4 regions of the Collimonas sp. GW821-FHT02H07 genome follow, and region 4 is predicted to be linked to each of the others. Evidence: predicted binding sites of a transcription regulator. Region 4 holds the regulator's gene; each other region holds the start of a gene.
What was found. Region 4 encodes sigma-54, which starts transcription at its own class of promoters, with help from an activator protein. Its sites were predicted from a motif close to TGGCANGNAANCTGCTTT; they were not measured.

Region 1 (3,803 bases), on a different contig from region 4:
TGCTTGGCACGCGATGTTATGCGCGGATCTTGAACGAGGCCGCGTAGACTTGGGGGTTTTTGCCATCCCACACCGTGCCGTCCATCAGCTTCGAGGTCCGCAGCGCATCTTTCGGCACAGGCGTCTTGGTCATGGCCGCGGCGTCCTTGTACAGATCGATCTGGCTCACTGACTTGGCCACCGCCAGGTAGTCGGGATCCGTCTTCAGCAAGCCCCAGCGCCGGTGCTGCGTCATGAACCACATGCCATCCGACAGGTAGGGGAAATTGACCAGGCCGTCGTTGTAGAACTTCATGTAGTTCGGATCGTCCCAGGTCTTGCCCAGGCCGTTCTGGTAGCGTCCCATGATGCGCTGGTCGATCACGTCCTTGCTGGTGTTGACATAGGATTTGTCGGCGATCGCTTCCGCCATCTTGTTCTTGTTGGCGAGCGAGGCGTCGATCCACTTGCCGGCCTCCAGCACCGCGGCAATCAGGGCGCGGCAAGTGTTCGGATTCTTGGCAGCGAATTCGGCGGTGGTGCCGAGCACTTTTTCCGGATGATCCTTCCAGATTTCCTGGGTGGTGATGGCGGTGATGCCGACGCCGTCGACAATCGCGCGGTGGCCCCATGGTTCGCCGACGCAGAAACCATCCATGTTGCCGACCCGCATATTGGCCACCATCTGCGGCGGCGGCACGGTAATCACCTTGGCGTCCTTGAGTGGATTGATGCCGTTGGCGGCCAGCCAGTAGTACAGCCACATGGCATGGGTGCCGGTCGGGAAAGTCTGGGCAAACGTGTATTCGCGCTTGTCGCTGGCCATCAGCTTGGCCAGCGAAGCGCCGTCCACCGCGCCTTTGTCCGCCAGCTTCTTGGAGAGCGTGATGGCCTGGCCGTTATTGTTGAGTCCCATCAGGATCGCCATGTCCTTCTTCTGGCCGCCGATGCCCATCTGCACGCCGTAGATCAAACCCGACAATACATGTGCAGCATCCAGCTCGCCGTTGGCCAGCTTGTCGCGCACGCCGGCCCAGGAGGCTTCCTTGCTGAGGACGATCTTGATGCCGTATTTTTTATCGAAGCCGAGCAACGACGCCATCACCACCGAGGCGCAATCCGTGAGTGGAATGAAGCCGATCTTGACTTCGGTTTTTTCCGGCTTGTCCGAGCCGGCTGCCCATACTCCGGCGCTAGATAATCCCAACATGCTGGCTCCTCCCGCAACGGTGGCGGCTTGTAGTATTTGGCGGCGCTTGCCGTCGACAGCCAGGCTCAGGTCAAGATCATCTTGCGGCAGTGCTCTTTTTGATTCCATCGCATGGCTCCACTTTGTTTCGGCAAACAAAAAGGCGTCGTTCCACAATGCACCAGTCATGTGGAAAGACACCTTTGTCTTATGTGGAAAAGACCGCCGTTAGCCGATTCCAGCAGCGCCAACGCTGGCGCCTGGAATCAACCATGCAAACCACGTGCCAGGAGTTGCAGGGAGAAAAGCGCCGGGATCCCGGCGGCAAAGCGCACCCGTTTTGTGCATCGCACCAAACAAGCTCACGATTTTCGGGCATTCCTGCCGATGCAGGCTTGCTTCAAGCGCTAGCCAAGCAAATCGGCGGCATCGATGATCCGCTGCGCTACCTCGGACAACTTCAGGTTCTTGTCCATCGCCAGCCGCCGCAGCTTTTGATAAGCCTCCTGCTCGCTCAGCTTGTGATGTTCCATCAGCAAGCCTTTGGCGCGCTCCAGCACCTTGCGCTCCGCCAGTTTCAGCTTGGTATCGGACAGTTCCGCCAGCAATTTCTGCTCCTGGCGGAAGCGCGCCAGGGCGACATCCAGCACAGGTTTGATGCGCGCCGTCTGCAACCCTGCCACGATGTAGGCAGAGACGCCGGCGGCCATGGCGGCATCCATGCTGGAAGTCTTGGCGTCCTCGGTGAACAGCACGATCGGCCGGCGCGCGTCGCGGGTCGCCACCACCACGTGCTCCAGCACGTCGCGGGCGTCTGATTCGGCGTCGACGATGATCATGTCGGGTTGTAGTTGGGCAATTCTTTCGGGGAGATAGAGGTCGGCGGGAAGCGAAGCAATGATGTTGTAGCCGGCCTCCAGCAAACCGATGCGCAAGTCCTTGCCGCGCGCAGCCTGGGCGGTAAACGCAGGATCGTCTTCGCCCTCGATGGCGACAGGATTGACCACGACGATACGTAGACTTTGCATGCTTGAAACCTTCGTCCGCAGACGACTCATTGAGCTACGGTTAGACCGGATGGGATAGCGTTTTATCCATCGCTGTCATGCAAGCAAGCAAAAATCGCACCATGCTGATGCGAACGGCCGCCGCGCGCCGGCGGCCGGATGACTTTATACCAACTGCCAGTCTATGGCTTCACCGCCGTTCAGCGGCACCAGCGTGGTATCGCCCAGCGGCAGTTCGGCCGGCAAGGTCCACGGCTGGCGCTTCAGGGTCACGCTGCCCTGGTTGCGCGGCAGATTGTAGAACGCCGGCCCATTGAAGCTGGCGAATGCTTCCAGCTGATCCAGCGCCCCGGCCTGATCAAACGCTTGTGCATACAGCTCCATTGCATGCAGCGCGGTATAGCAGCCGGCGCAACCGCAAGCATGCTCCTTCAGGCCCTTGGGATGCGGCGCCGAATCGGTGCCGAGGAAGAAACGGCTGCTGCCGGAGGTCGCCGCGCGCACCAGGGCCAGGCGATGCTCTTCCCGTTTCAGCACAGGCAGGCAATAGTAATGCGGGCGGATCCCGCCCTTGAAGATTTCGTTGCGGTTGTACAGCAGGTGGTGCGCAGTGACAGTGGCGGCGACCGGACCTTCGGCGCTCTCGACGTACTGGGCGGCATCCTTGGTGGTAATGTGTTCAAACACCACTTTCAATTCCGGCATGTCGCGCCGCAGCGGCTGCATCACGCGCTCGATGAAGACCGCTTCGCGGTCGAAGATATCGATGGCCGGATCGGTCACTTCGCCGTGCACCAGGAAAGGCATGCCCAGCTCTTGCATCACTTCCAGCGTCTTGTAGCACTTGCTGAGATCGGTCACGCCGGCATCGGAGTTGGTGGTGGCGCCGGCCGGATACAGCTTGACCGCGTGCACGAAGCCGCTGTCCTTGGCGCGGCGGATTTCGTCGGGCGGCGTATTGTTGGTCAGGTACAGCGTCATCAAAGGCTCGAACGTCAATCCGGGCGGCAGCACGGCGAGGATGCGCTCGCGGTAGGCCGCGGCCTGCGCAGTGGTGGTGACCGGCGGCTTCAGGTTGGGCATCACGATGGCGCGGCCGAACTGGCGCGCGCTGTGCGGCAGCACGCTGGCCAGCGCGACGCCGTCGCGCAGGTGCAAGTGCCAGTCGTCGGGGCGGGTGATGGTCAGTGTATTAATCAAGGCATCAGTCATCTTCATTCTCTTCTGCAAAAAGTCGCTCCAGCATGGCTGCCGGATTGTTCAGGAAATGGCGTGTGGTCGTATAGTGTTCAGTGTCTTCGTAACGGGTTTCGCTGAGCCCGCTCTGGTCCAGCAGGTAAATCCTGGCGTGCGGATAGGCCAGCAAAATCGGCGAGTGGGTGGCGATAATGAACTGGCAGCGATCTTGCGCCAGTTTGTGGATGATCGCCAGCGCTGTCAGCTGCCGGTTGGGCGACAGTGCCGCTTCCGGTTCGTCCAGCATGTAGAAGCCGTCCGGCTGGAACTTGTTCTGCAGCAGCGCCAGGAAAGATTCGCCATGCGATTGCCGGTGCAGTCCTTTGTCGCCATAGGAATGGTGGACCCGCCCGGCGCCCTCCTCCAGTTCCTCTTCGTAGGTGGCGAGATTG
Region 2 (3,803 bases), on a different contig from region 4:
TTCGGCCAAGTTTGAAGCTGGTTATCTGTTGCATCATATTGTGTAACATCGCATCGTGTTTCTTCCCCATTAAACGGTTATTGTGAGCCAATTCCTCAAAAACAAGCCTCTCCATTAAGGTAGCGGCAAGTGATTGTCCAAACTGCTTTTCTTCACGCGCATTTAACCAGCTAAACCACATCTCGTTACCCCACAAAAAATTGCATCAATACGTAGGTAGTCCTTGTTAGCAAGAGCGAAAAATAAATCTAATCTTGATTCGATCCATCAGCGTTATTCTTGCAAAATATCTAAACCGTCTCTTTACGACTATAAACTTCAAACCGCACTTGCTGCTCTCGCTAGCTTATGTCGATGCTTGTTAGGTTATTGAACAAAATTCCAACTATATTATTACTTACACAGATGATTTAGTTACTCGGTCAATATTTAAGTACCTGAGCACACTAGCGGAACGACTTTTTGTGGTGCAGACGAAATACATGTCCAACTCATGCTTCCTGAAGTTCCTGAATTAGGGGTGGTTCCCATCGTCAAAACCAAATTTGCACCATGGATGCTATTCGAGGTGGACGTGACGTTCATCACGACAGTAATTGTACAGCCACCGCTTGCGCTCGAAACACCGCCAGTAGTGACAGACTCCACATATTTACCACGAATTGAGGTTGAAGCTGGAATGCCATTAGTGCCATTTGTCGGGCATGTACCGTCTTGAGCAAACGCAGTTCCAATTGGAACTTTCAGGCCCGCAGCGAGCTCCAGGCCCTCGCTGATCTGGGCGCGTGCAATGCTATCCTGATAGGCAGGGATTGCTATCGCCGCCAAAATACCAATGATGGCCGTCACGATCATCAACTCAATTAATGTAAATCCGTGGTCACTGCTTCGCAACGCTTTTGTTTGTTTCATCTTATATCCCTCTGCAAGAGTCACACAATTTCGAGAGCTAGCTTTGACAATGCAATATTTGCTCCAGCTAAACGACGTATGTCAGCGCACTCGCTTTAAGAAATATCTGGGAACTATTATTGCAGGCAAAAAAAAACACTTCTCATCTGTACCAGCATGAGAAGTGTTTCCTGCAGGGGTATATTTTCTATACCCTAGACTGCTCAATCAAACATTTAATACAATTAGGCTCCAACGCAAGCTTTAGGTACATATTTTTGCAGAGCGTCAGAAGTACATGCCCAGTTCATCGTTCCAGCAGTAGCAGCAGTTGACATAGTCAAAGTCAAAGTTTTGCTTACGATGCCTGTGGATACACCACTCGCTTGCATCTTAGCCGCAATCGTACAACCACCCGCTGCTGACCCTGTGCCAGCAGTTGTTACCGACAGTACATACTTACCTGTAATATTTGCAGCAGCTGCAATCCCACTAACTGCCGCAGCAGCATTCGAAGGACAATTGCCGTCCTGTGAAAATGATTCTGAAACTGCAGTTTTCAGACCGTCAGCAAGAACCATTGCTTCAGACATTTGGGCTCGTGCAATGTAATCCTGATAGGCCGGCAAAGCAATCGCTGCCAAAATACCAATAATCGCCACAACGATCATCAATTCAATCAAAGTAAAACCGCGCTGAACGCGTTGCATCATTTTCATCGATTTCATTTGTTTCTCCTGTTAATAAAAAGGGGGGTCACTACGCAAGAGATAGAGCAATGTCTGTGCCAGTTGCGAATCCTAGGATTTCACGATTTTCTTTGGGGAAAGTGAGGAAATTTGGCAGATTTTCGATAACGCGCTGACAAAGTTTGTCACAAAGAAACTACGCAAAATCGTCTTTTCCGACCTGATCCGAAAGATGAGCTTGCTTACCTATCTTGCGCGGCAAGCAAGGCCCTTTTAGTGTCATTACGTTGCGGGGGAAAGGGTATTGGTATTCAATCTAAACCCTGTACATCGTACGAAATACCTGCCAGCGTGGAGATCCGGTATCAAGAGTCATTCAGGCAAAACTGCTGAGCGCTCATCGAAGCCGATTAAACGGCCTTCCAGGAAAACTTCATCAAGGTGCCGGCGATATCAATCACATCCTCATCCTTCAGCGCCCGCGTCCCTGAACTCAAGGGCGTATCGTTGACACGGGTATAAGTCTGCCCTTCAACATGCGTCAGCTCATAGCCATGCGGCCGGCGCGTCACAATCGCCACCTGGATGCCAGGACGGCCAATAGTCGTCAGCACCTTGGTCAGCAACATCTCCTTGCCGACACTAGGCCCATCCAGCACAGTAATAGTGGCATCCGGCCGCGGCACCGGGAACATCTTGGGCCGGTTGTCCTTGATCTCTTCATCCGTATCCACCTGGTATAGCAGCTTGTACCTTGCCATCTGGATCACATCATTGTGCTGCAGGAAATGCTTGGTGACCGGATGGCCATTGACCTGGGTGCCGTTGGTGCTGTTGAGGTCTTCCAGAAACGAGTCGTTGTAGATAGTGATGATGACCGCATGCTCGCCGCTGATGGCGAGGTTGTCGATGACCAGGTCATTGTGGGCGCGGCGGCCGATGGTGGTGCGCTCTTTGGTGAGCGTCATCTCTTGTATTACGGTGCCGCCTTTGGTCAGGATGATCTTCGCCATTCCTATCTCTCTTGGGAAACGCTATCTGTAAGTTGATTAAAACAATATCCTGGCGGCTATTGGTGCTGGCGCTGCTCTCGCAATTCACACATCGGGCCGTACATGTCTTCACACACCCCAGTTTAATGTTGTTTTGGGGCAATCGTACTCAAAATCCGGGATTTATGTTGCGGCCCGGGCTGTTGCACCGCCCGCGGCCTGCGCTGGCAATTTAACAACGGCACCTATTCATTCTGCGCCACCCTGATCAGTATCACCGACACATTGTCCTGCCCCCCGGACTTGTTGGCAGCATTGATAAGCATGGTGCATGCCATCTTGAGGTCGCCCTGGGCGTCGCTGATGATATTGCTGATATCGCCGTCGCCGATGCGGTCCGACAGACCATCGGAACAGAGCAGATACAGGTCGCCGGCCTGTATGTCGTGCTGGTGGACTTCCACCACCAGCTGGTAGTCGATGCCGACGGCGCGCGTGACGATATTGCGGTTGAGCGCAAATTGCGCGTCTTCAGCACGAATCAGGCCGGCGTCGATCTGTTCCTGCAGCAGGGAATGGTCGCGCGTCAACTGTTCCAGCAAGCCGTCGCGGATGCGGTAGGCGCGCGAATCGCCGACGTGGGCGATGCTGACCTGGCCTTCGGGCTGGAACCAGGCCACCACCAGGGTGGTGCCCATGCCGCGGTATTCCGGCTCGCGGCGGGCGGCGTTGATGATGGTGCTGTTGGCTTGGCGCACGGCCTGCATCAGCCACAGACGGGTCGGCAGTTCTTCTTCCGGTTTTTGCAGGCGGCGATACTCCTGCAGCTGACTTTCGATTTCTTCCTGGATGGCGACGGTGGCGATGCTGCTGGCGACTTCACCGGCGTTGTAGCCGCCCATGCCGTCGGCCAGGATCGCCAGCTGCAAGCCGGCATCGACGACGACGGTGTCTTCGTTTTGTACTCGCACCATACCAATATCCGTTTTGGCGGCAAACTCAAGCGGCATATGTCGAGACATGTTCGGTGAATAAAGGTGATACAGATTAGGCGGTTGCCAGATTACAAGCATTTTCCTTGGTTCTGCCGGGGACGGCAAGACATATTGCAGTCTCTCCAGATGCCGACTTCAGGATGCCGCATCCCCACTGCGGACGGAATTGTGCACCACAATAAAAAAGGGAGCCGAAGCTCCCTTTCCTGTCTGGCCGGCTGATGCTGCGCCGGCCG
Region 3 (3,803 bases), on a different contig from region 4:
AACCTGGCGCTGGCGTTGAAGGTATCGCGCAACACCGTGGTGCGCGCGTATGAACAGCTGTACGCCGAAGGCTATATCAGCAGCCGGGTCGGCGACGGCACTTATGCCGACGGCCTGGCGGCTGCGGTTGCGGCTGGTCCGGCAGCGCCGGCCGCCGCTGCGCCGGCGATGCAGTTGTCATCCATGCAGCAGCGCCTGAGCGGCTACGAGGCACGGCGGCGCCGTTTTGACGGCCCGGCGCGCGCCTTCCGGCTTGGCATTCCCGCTTACGACCTGTTCCCCAGCGCCATCTGGGCGCGCCTGCAAGGCAATTTCTGGCGCCGCGCGCCGCTGGCGCAGATGGGCTATGGCGAGGCTGCCGGCGATGTGCGTTTGCGCGAATTGATCGCGGCCTACCTGCGCCAGGCGCGCGGCCTGGTCTGCGAGCCGTCGCAAATCATGATCACCGCCGGCGCCCAGCATGGCATTGCCCTCTGCGCGCAGCTGTTGCTGGACGCCGGCGATAAGGTGGTGGTGGAAAATCCGTGCTACCCGGCAGCCGCTGCCGCCTTGGCCTTATCCGGCGCGCAGCTGGTGGGAATCGGGCTGGACCAGGATGGCATGGACACCAGCCAGCTGGCGCTGCACGGCGACTGCCGCCTGGCGTATGTGACGCCGTCGCACCAGTATCCGGTCGGCGTCACGCTGTCGCTGGCGCGGCGGCTGGAACTGCTGGCCTGGGCCGAACGCCACGACAGCTGGATCATCGAAGACGACTACGACGGCGAATATCGCTATGACGGCACGCCGCTGGCGCCGCTGGCGGCGCTGGATCACAACGCCCGCGTGCTGTATGTCGGCACTTTTTCGAAAATTGCCTTTCCCGGGCTGCGCCTCGGCTATCTGGTATTGCCGCCCAAACTGGTGCCGGCGCTCGGCGCGCTGCGCGCCATGGGTGATCGTCACCCGCCGGCGGCGGATCAGGCAGTGATGGCCGAGTTCATCGCCGCCGGCCATTTCCAGCGGCACATCCGCCGCATGCGGCGCGCCAGCCGTTCCCGCCGCGATGCCTTGCTGGCGGCCTGGGCGCCGCTGTTCGGCGCGCAACTGCCCTTGCCCAAGGTTGCCGCCGGCCTGCACTTGAGCCTGCCGTTGGCCAGTTCGCAGCAGGAAACCGAGCTGGTGGCGAAAGCTCTCGCCGCAGGAGTTGAAATCAATCCGCTGAGCCGATTTTGCATCCCGGGCCTGGCGGTGAATCCGCAGCACCGTGCCGGCCTGGCGCTGGGTTTTGCTGGCGTGGATGAGGCCGCGATCCGCAATGCATTGTTATTGCTGCAACAAGCCTGGCGTTGATTTGTAGCTGACTACAAGATGTCATGTAGTCAGATCGGATAATCGCTGCACCAGAATAATGCGCCGGCAGGTACATGCTTTATTTTGGTGCGCTGCACTGCACAATATTTCTCCACAAGAACGTCCCCAAATTAACAGTCACTAAAAAAGCGCAAATAAATCACCCCATAAGTGGTATTAAGCGGGCAAAAGAAGCGGCTGGAACAGTTGGCATGGGTTCTGCTATGGAAAGTACGAAGAGTACTGATTTAGCGGTTTTCATTCAACATACCAACAGGGACTTCCATGAAAAAGCTGATTTTAGCCGCAGCAATAGCAGCAAGCTTCACCGCGGGTTTTGCGCATGCAGAAGACGCCAAGCCTGACAATGAAATCAGTTACAACATCGGCCTCGTGAACGACTACCGCTTCCGCGGCATTTCGCAAACGCGTTTCGATCCCGCCGTGCAGGGCGGCGCCGACTACACCAATAATCCAACCGGCCTGTATGCCGGCACCTGGCTCTCCAACATCAAGTGGATCAAGGATGCGGTCGACAGCGCCAATACCGGCACCGGCGGCAAGGGACCGGTGGAGTGGGATATCTACGGCGGCAAGCGCGGCGACCTGCCGGGCGGCTTTACCTATGATGTCGGCGGCCTGTACTACTACTACCCGACCAACAACTACAGCCAGATCGGCCGCAACGCCAACACGTTTGAGCTGTACGGCCAGATCGGCTACGGACCGGCCTATTTCAAATATTCGCATGCGATGACCAACCTGTTCGGCACCATCGACAGCAAGAACAGCGCTTACTACGATGCCGGCGCCAACATCGATGTCGGTGCGGGCGTCACGCTTGGCCTGCACCTTGGCCATCAGACCGTGGAACACACCAGCTTCGCCAGCTATACCGACTGGAAAATCGGCGCCACCAAGACCTTTGACCAGCTCGCCGGCATCACTTTGGGACTGGCCTATGTCGGCACCGACGCCAAGGATGGCGCTTATGTCAGCCCGAGCGGCAAGAACCTGGGGCGCAACGGCGTGGTGTTTTCTCTGGCGAAGACCTTCTAAAAAACGACGTCAAAAAAGCAGCAGCGGCAAGCGCTTCGCGCCCGCCGTCTCACAAAACCAACGAGGCCGATATGAAACTGATTACAGCGATCATCAAACCATTTAAGCTCGACGAGGTGCGTGAAGCACTGTCGGCGATAGGCGTGCAAGGCATTACCGTGACCGAGGTAAAAGGTTTCGGCCGCCAGAAGGGCCACACGGAGCTGTATCGCGGCGCTGAATATGTCGTCGACTTCCTGCCGAAGACAAAAATCGAAGCGGCAGTGGACGACAGCATTCTGGAACAAGCGGTAGAAGCGATCGAGACCGCGGCCCGTACCGGCAAGATCGGCGACGGCAAGATTTTTGTATTTGATCTGCAGGAAGTTATTCGTATTCGTACCGGTGAAACCGGCAAAGACGCAATCTAAGGGGATAAAAATATGAACAGAATATTGGCAACGATTTTAGCGTCGTGCGCGCTGATCGCGGCGACTTCGATGCTGCCGGCTGCGGCGGCTGACGAGGCGTCCGCTCCGGCAGCCAGCGCGCCAGCAGCGGCCGTGGCATCCGCCAGCGCGGATGCTTCCACACCTGCGCCCGCACCGGCAGCAGCGGCTGCTCCGGCCCCGGCCGCCGCCGCTGCGGCAGCGCCTGCCGCGGCAGCTCCCGCGGCGCCGGTGCCGAACAAGGGCGACACCGCCTGGCTGCTGGTCTGCACCGCATTCGTGATCCTGATGACCTTGCCTGGCCTGGGCCTGTTCTACGGCGGCCTGGTGCGCAGCAAGAACATGCTGTCGGTGCTGATGCAGTGCTTCACGGTGTTCTCGCTGATCATCGTGCTGTGGATACTGTACGGTTACAGCCTCGCGTTCACGGAAGGCAATTCCTTCTTCGGCGGCTTCAGCCGGCTGTTCTTGCACGGCATGACGCCTGATTCCGTGGCGGCTACCTTCAGCAAGGGCGTAGTGGTGCCTGAATTCGCCTACGTGGTGTTCCAGGGCGCGTTTGCAGCGATTACCTGCGCCCTGATCATCGGCGCCTTTGCCGAACGCGCCAAATTCTCGGCGATCCTGGTGTTCACCGTATTGTGGTTCACCTTCGCTTACCTGCCGATGGCGCACATGGTCTGGTTCTGGCCTGGTCCGGATGGCTTTGTCGATGCGGCTTCCGCAGAGAAGCTGACCGCCACCGGCGGCTGGTTGTTCCAGAAGGGTGCGCTTGATTTTGCCGGCGGCACCGTGGTGCATATCAACGCCGCTATCGCCGGTCTGGTTGGTTCGTACGTGATTGGCAAGCGCGTCGGTTTCGGCAAGGAAGCCTTCAAGCCGCATAGCCTGACCCTGACCATGGTCGGTGCATCGCTGCTGTGGTTCGGCTGGTTCGGCTTCAACGCCGGTTCGGCCCTGGAAGCCAACGGCAGCGCGGCCCTG
Region 4 (3,803 bases):
GCCAAAGACGCCGCTGGCCGACAATTTCCATCTGAAATCCGAATATCTGCTGCTGTTGCCCGACGACGACATCATGGAATCCGACAAGCCTGTGGAAATCACCCTGGGACTGTCGACCTTGAACGGCACCGGCATGCATTTCAATAATTCCACACGCGAACTGAAGCTGTTCAGCAAGGTGCACGGCGTCCTGCGCAACACGCCGCGTGCGGCAGCAAAGTAAGCGGATCAGCAAGACAATTTATGTGTAGGCCTCTATCCATTACCCAGGATTTTTCATGAAACGAATATTTTTTCTCTCTCTGCTGCTGCTTGGCGCCATCGGCGTCGCTCGCGCGGAAAAAGCCGATTCCGAGAAGCCGACCCTGATCGACTCCGACACCCTCACCTATGACGACGTCAAGCAGGTCAACGTCGCTACCGGCAATGTGGTCCTGACCCGCGGCACGCTGATCATGAAAGCCGACCGCGTGGTGGTGACCACCGATCCATCCGGCTATCAGTTCGCCACCTTGTATGCGGCCCCGGGCAAGCTGGCCACTTTCAAGCAAAAGCGCGATGGCGGCCCGGACCTGTGGATCGACGGCCACGCCGAACGCATCGAATACGACGGCAAGACTGAAATCACCAAGCTGTTTTCCAAGGCGCAGATGCGCCGCCTGCAAGGCGACAAGCCGACCGACGAAGTGAACGGCGAGTTCATTTCCTACGACAGCCGCACTGAATTCTATTCCGTCAACAACACCGTCAACGGCGTCAGCCAGCCTGGCGCCGGCCGCATCCGCGCCGTCATCCAGCCACGGCCAAAGGCGGCGCCATGAGCGCCCCTAGCACGCTGATCGCCAGGGGCCTGCAAAAAAGCTATGGCGCGCGCCAGGTGGTGCATGACGTCTCGCTCGAAGTGCGCTGCGGCGAAGTGGTCGGCTTGCTGGGTCCGAACGGCGCCGGCAAGACCACTTCGTTCTACATGATTGTCGGCCTGGTGCCTTCGGACGGCGGCGAGATCGATCTGGACGGCGTCGATATTTCGCGCCTGCCTATCCATCGCCGCGCGGTGCTGGGCCTGTCCTACCTGCCGCAGGAAGCATCGGTATTCCGCAAGCTGACGGTGGAAGACAATATCCGCGCCGTGCTGGAACTGCAGCGTCCCAACGGCAAGGCGCTCGGCAAGGCCGAGATCGATGAACAGCTGCACAAGCTGCTGCACGAGCTGCAGATTGAAAAACTGCGCGAGAGCCAGGCCCTGTCGCTCTCGGGCGGCGAACGGCGGCGCGTCGAGATCGCCCGCGCGCTCGCCACCAATCCGCGCTTCGTGCTGCTGGATGAACCGTTCGCCGGGATCGATCCGATCGCCGTGATCGAGATCCAGCGCATCGTCCGCTTTCTCAAGGAACGCGGCATCGGCGTGCTGATCACCGATCACAATGTGCGCGAAACGCTGGGCATCTGCGACCGCGCCTACATCATCAATCAGGGCAGCGTGCTGGCCAGCGGCAGTCCGGACGACATCATCGCCGACGAGTCGGTGCGGCGGGTCTATCTGGGCGAGCATTTCCGCATGTAGTTTCGCTGATGCGGGAATGAAGTAATTGCATACAGATTAATCCGCCGCGCCAGTGCGGCTCTTAAACTCCGTACAACAAATAACAGAAGTGAATTGTCCGCACGGAAGCCATGAAACAATCACTCCAGCTACGCACCTCTCAACATCTTGCGCTGACTCCTCAGCTGCAGCAGTCGATCCGTCTGCTGCAGCTTTCCACGCTTGAGTTGCATCAGGAACTGGAACAGATCCTGTCTGACAACCCGATGCTGGAGCGGGTCGACGATCCGCTTGATAATTCGGTGCGGCTGCTGGCGGACGGCGCCATCAGCGGCACTGCGTCGACCATGGAGGCGCCGGCCGGCGACAGCGAAGTCAGCAGCTCGCCGACCGAGAGCGAAGCCAGCGCCGAAGCGCCGGCGGCTGAAAGCAGTACCGACAATGCCGACAGCGAATGGAGTTTCGACGACATCTCGCGCAGCGCGAAAACCTCGGACGATGAAGATGCGCGGCCGCAGCTGGAGGCGCATGAAACGACGCTGCGCGAACATCTGCTGCAGCAGATGCGCGAAGCCATGCACGACTTGCGCGACCGCGCGCTGGTCGAGCTGATGATCGATGCGCTGGACGACAACGGCTACCTGGAAGAGTCGCTGGAAGAAATCCTGGAGCGCCTGCCGGCCGAGCTGGAGATCGCCGTCGAAGAATTGTCGATGGCGCTGAAAATGGTGCAGAGCTTCGACCCGGCCGGCGTCGGCGCGCGCAACGCGCCGGAATGCCTGGCCTTGCAGATCAAGCGGTTTGTCAAAGTGCCATTCGTCACCCGCCGCCTGGCATTGGCGATTGTGCAAGATCACCTGGCGCTGTTTGCGCAGCGCGATTTCAATAAAATCAAGAAAGCCCTGGATTGCGACGACGAGGACCTGCGCGAAGCGCAAGCTGTCATCAAGCAGTGCAATCCCCACCCCGGCGCGCCGTTCGCCGCCAACGCTTCCGACTATGTGGTGCCGGACGTGATCGTCAGGCGCAGCAAGCAAGGCTGGCAGGTGATGCTGAACAATGACGTCATGCCAAGACTCCGGGTGAATGTCCTGTATGCCAACATCCTGAAGCAGAGCAAGGGCGATGGCGCACTCACTTCGCAGCTGCAGGAAGCCAAGTGGCTGATCAAGAATATGCGGCAGCGTTTCGACACCATTTTGCGCGTTGCACAAGCGATCGTCGAACGCCAGCGGAACTTCTTTTCCCACGGCGCGGTCGCCATGCGGCCGCTTGTGTTGCGCGAAATAGCTGATACACTGGGTCTACACGAGAGTACTATTTCACGTGTGACCACTCAGAAATACATGCTCACTCCCCACGGGATGTTTGAACTGAAGTATTTCTTCGGCAGCCATGTTGCTACTGAGGCAGGTGGAGAGGCTTCCTCAACAGCAATCAGGGCACTCATTAAGCAACTCATAGGAGCGGAAGATTCAAGAAACCCTTTCTCTGACAGCAAGATTGCCGACATGCTTGCGGAACAAGGTATGGTGGTCGCCCGCCGCACCGTCGCAAAATATCGCGAAGCACTAAAAATTCCGTCTGTTAATCTGCGCAAGGCCTTGTAGTTTTTTCTGGTTTGATTGTTAAGCTTACCCTTGCTATGTTCGGACATTACGGCTGTTTGTTATTTAGCGACTCTTGCCAGAACAGTCCCAGTCTCTTGTAGATTGTTCGCCTAAAGATTCAACGCAGTCTGTTCAGAACCGCCAGCAATATTCTTGATAGGAGCGCTGTATGAACTTCACCATCAGTGGGCATCACCTCGAAGTAACCCCTGCCATTCGCGAATATGTACAAAGCAAACTAGAGCGTATCAAACGCCACTTCGACCAGGTCATCGATATCAACGTGATCTTGAGCGTCGACAAACTCACTGAAAAAGAAAAGCGCCAGAAAGCGGACATCACGCTGCGCGTAAAGGGAAAAGATCTGCATGCCGAAAGCATTGCCCACGATCTTTATGCCGCCATTGATACGCTGATCGACAAGCTCGATCGCCAGGTCATCAAGTACAAGGACAAGATGCAGGATCACCAGCACGATGCGATCAAGCATCTGCCGGAAGAGCTCCCCGCCACGACCTGAACGGCCGCCAATCCGGGCGCTGCAGCTGACTAGCTGGCGCCGATAGAAAGAACAAGGGCGCAGTTAATGCGCCCTTTGTTATTTTCAGACCGTTTTACAAGTAAATCGTATTATTTTTTGCATCGCGCCT

Region 1: the regulator sigma-54 is predicted to act here: its motif matches at 2,281-2,298, upstream of AC07V8_RS13825 (ANTAR domain-containing response regulator).
Region 2: the regulator sigma-54 is predicted to act here: its motif matches at 1,664-1,681, upstream of AC07V8_RS14735 (pilin).
Region 3: the regulator sigma-54 is predicted to act here: its motif matches at 1,541-1,558, upstream of AC07V8_RS16815 (TorF family putative porin).

The regions. Positions count from the first base shown of each region.
Region 1 covers NZ_JBWKVC010000008.1:32,064-35,866, reverse strand. Annotated here, with positions in the region: gene AC07V8_RS13830 (CmpA/NrtA family ABC transporter substrate-binding protein) at 17-1,297, opposite strand; gene AC07V8_RS13825 (ANTAR domain-containing response regulator) at 1,576-2,196, opposite strand; gene pyrC (dihydroorotase) at 2,341-3,393, opposite strand; gene AC07V8_RS13815 (AAA family ATPase) at 3,380-3,803, opposite strand, start outside.
Region 2 covers NZ_JBWKVC010000008.1:224,576-228,378, reverse strand. Annotated here, with positions in the region: gene AC07V8_RS14745 (hypothetical protein) at 1-181, opposite strand, end outside; gene AC07V8_RS14740 (pilin) at 430-912, opposite strand; gene AC07V8_RS14735 (pilin) at 1,137-1,619, opposite strand; gene AC07V8_RS14730 (FHA domain-containing protein) at 1,991-2,593, opposite strand; gene AC07V8_RS14725 (Stp1/IreP family PP2C-type Ser/Thr phosphatase) at 2,818-3,582, opposite strand.
Region 3 covers NZ_JBWKVC010000010.1:180,200-184,002, reverse strand. Annotated here, with positions in the region: gene pdxR (MocR-like pyridoxine biosynthesis transcription factor PdxR) at 1-1,332, shown strand, start outside; gene AC07V8_RS16815 (TorF family putative porin) at 1,618-2,391, shown strand; gene AC07V8_RS16810 (P-II family nitrogen regulator) at 2,463-2,801, shown strand; gene AC07V8_RS16805 (ammonium transporter) at 2,814-3,803, shown strand, end outside.
Region 4 covers NZ_JBWKVC010000007.1:91,984-95,786, reverse strand. Annotated here, with positions in the region: gene lptC (LPS export ABC transporter periplasmic protein LptC) at 1-223, shown strand, start outside; gene lptA (lipopolysaccharide transport periplasmic protein LptA) at 279-821, shown strand; gene lptB (LPS export ABC transporter ATP-binding protein) at 818-1,564, shown strand; gene AC07V8_RS12875 (RNA polymerase factor sigma-54) at 1,675-3,153, shown strand; gene hpf (ribosome hibernation-promoting factor, HPF/YfiA family) at 3,323-3,673, shown strand; gene AC07V8_RS12865 (DUF4197 domain-containing protein) at 3,802-3,803, opposite strand, start outside.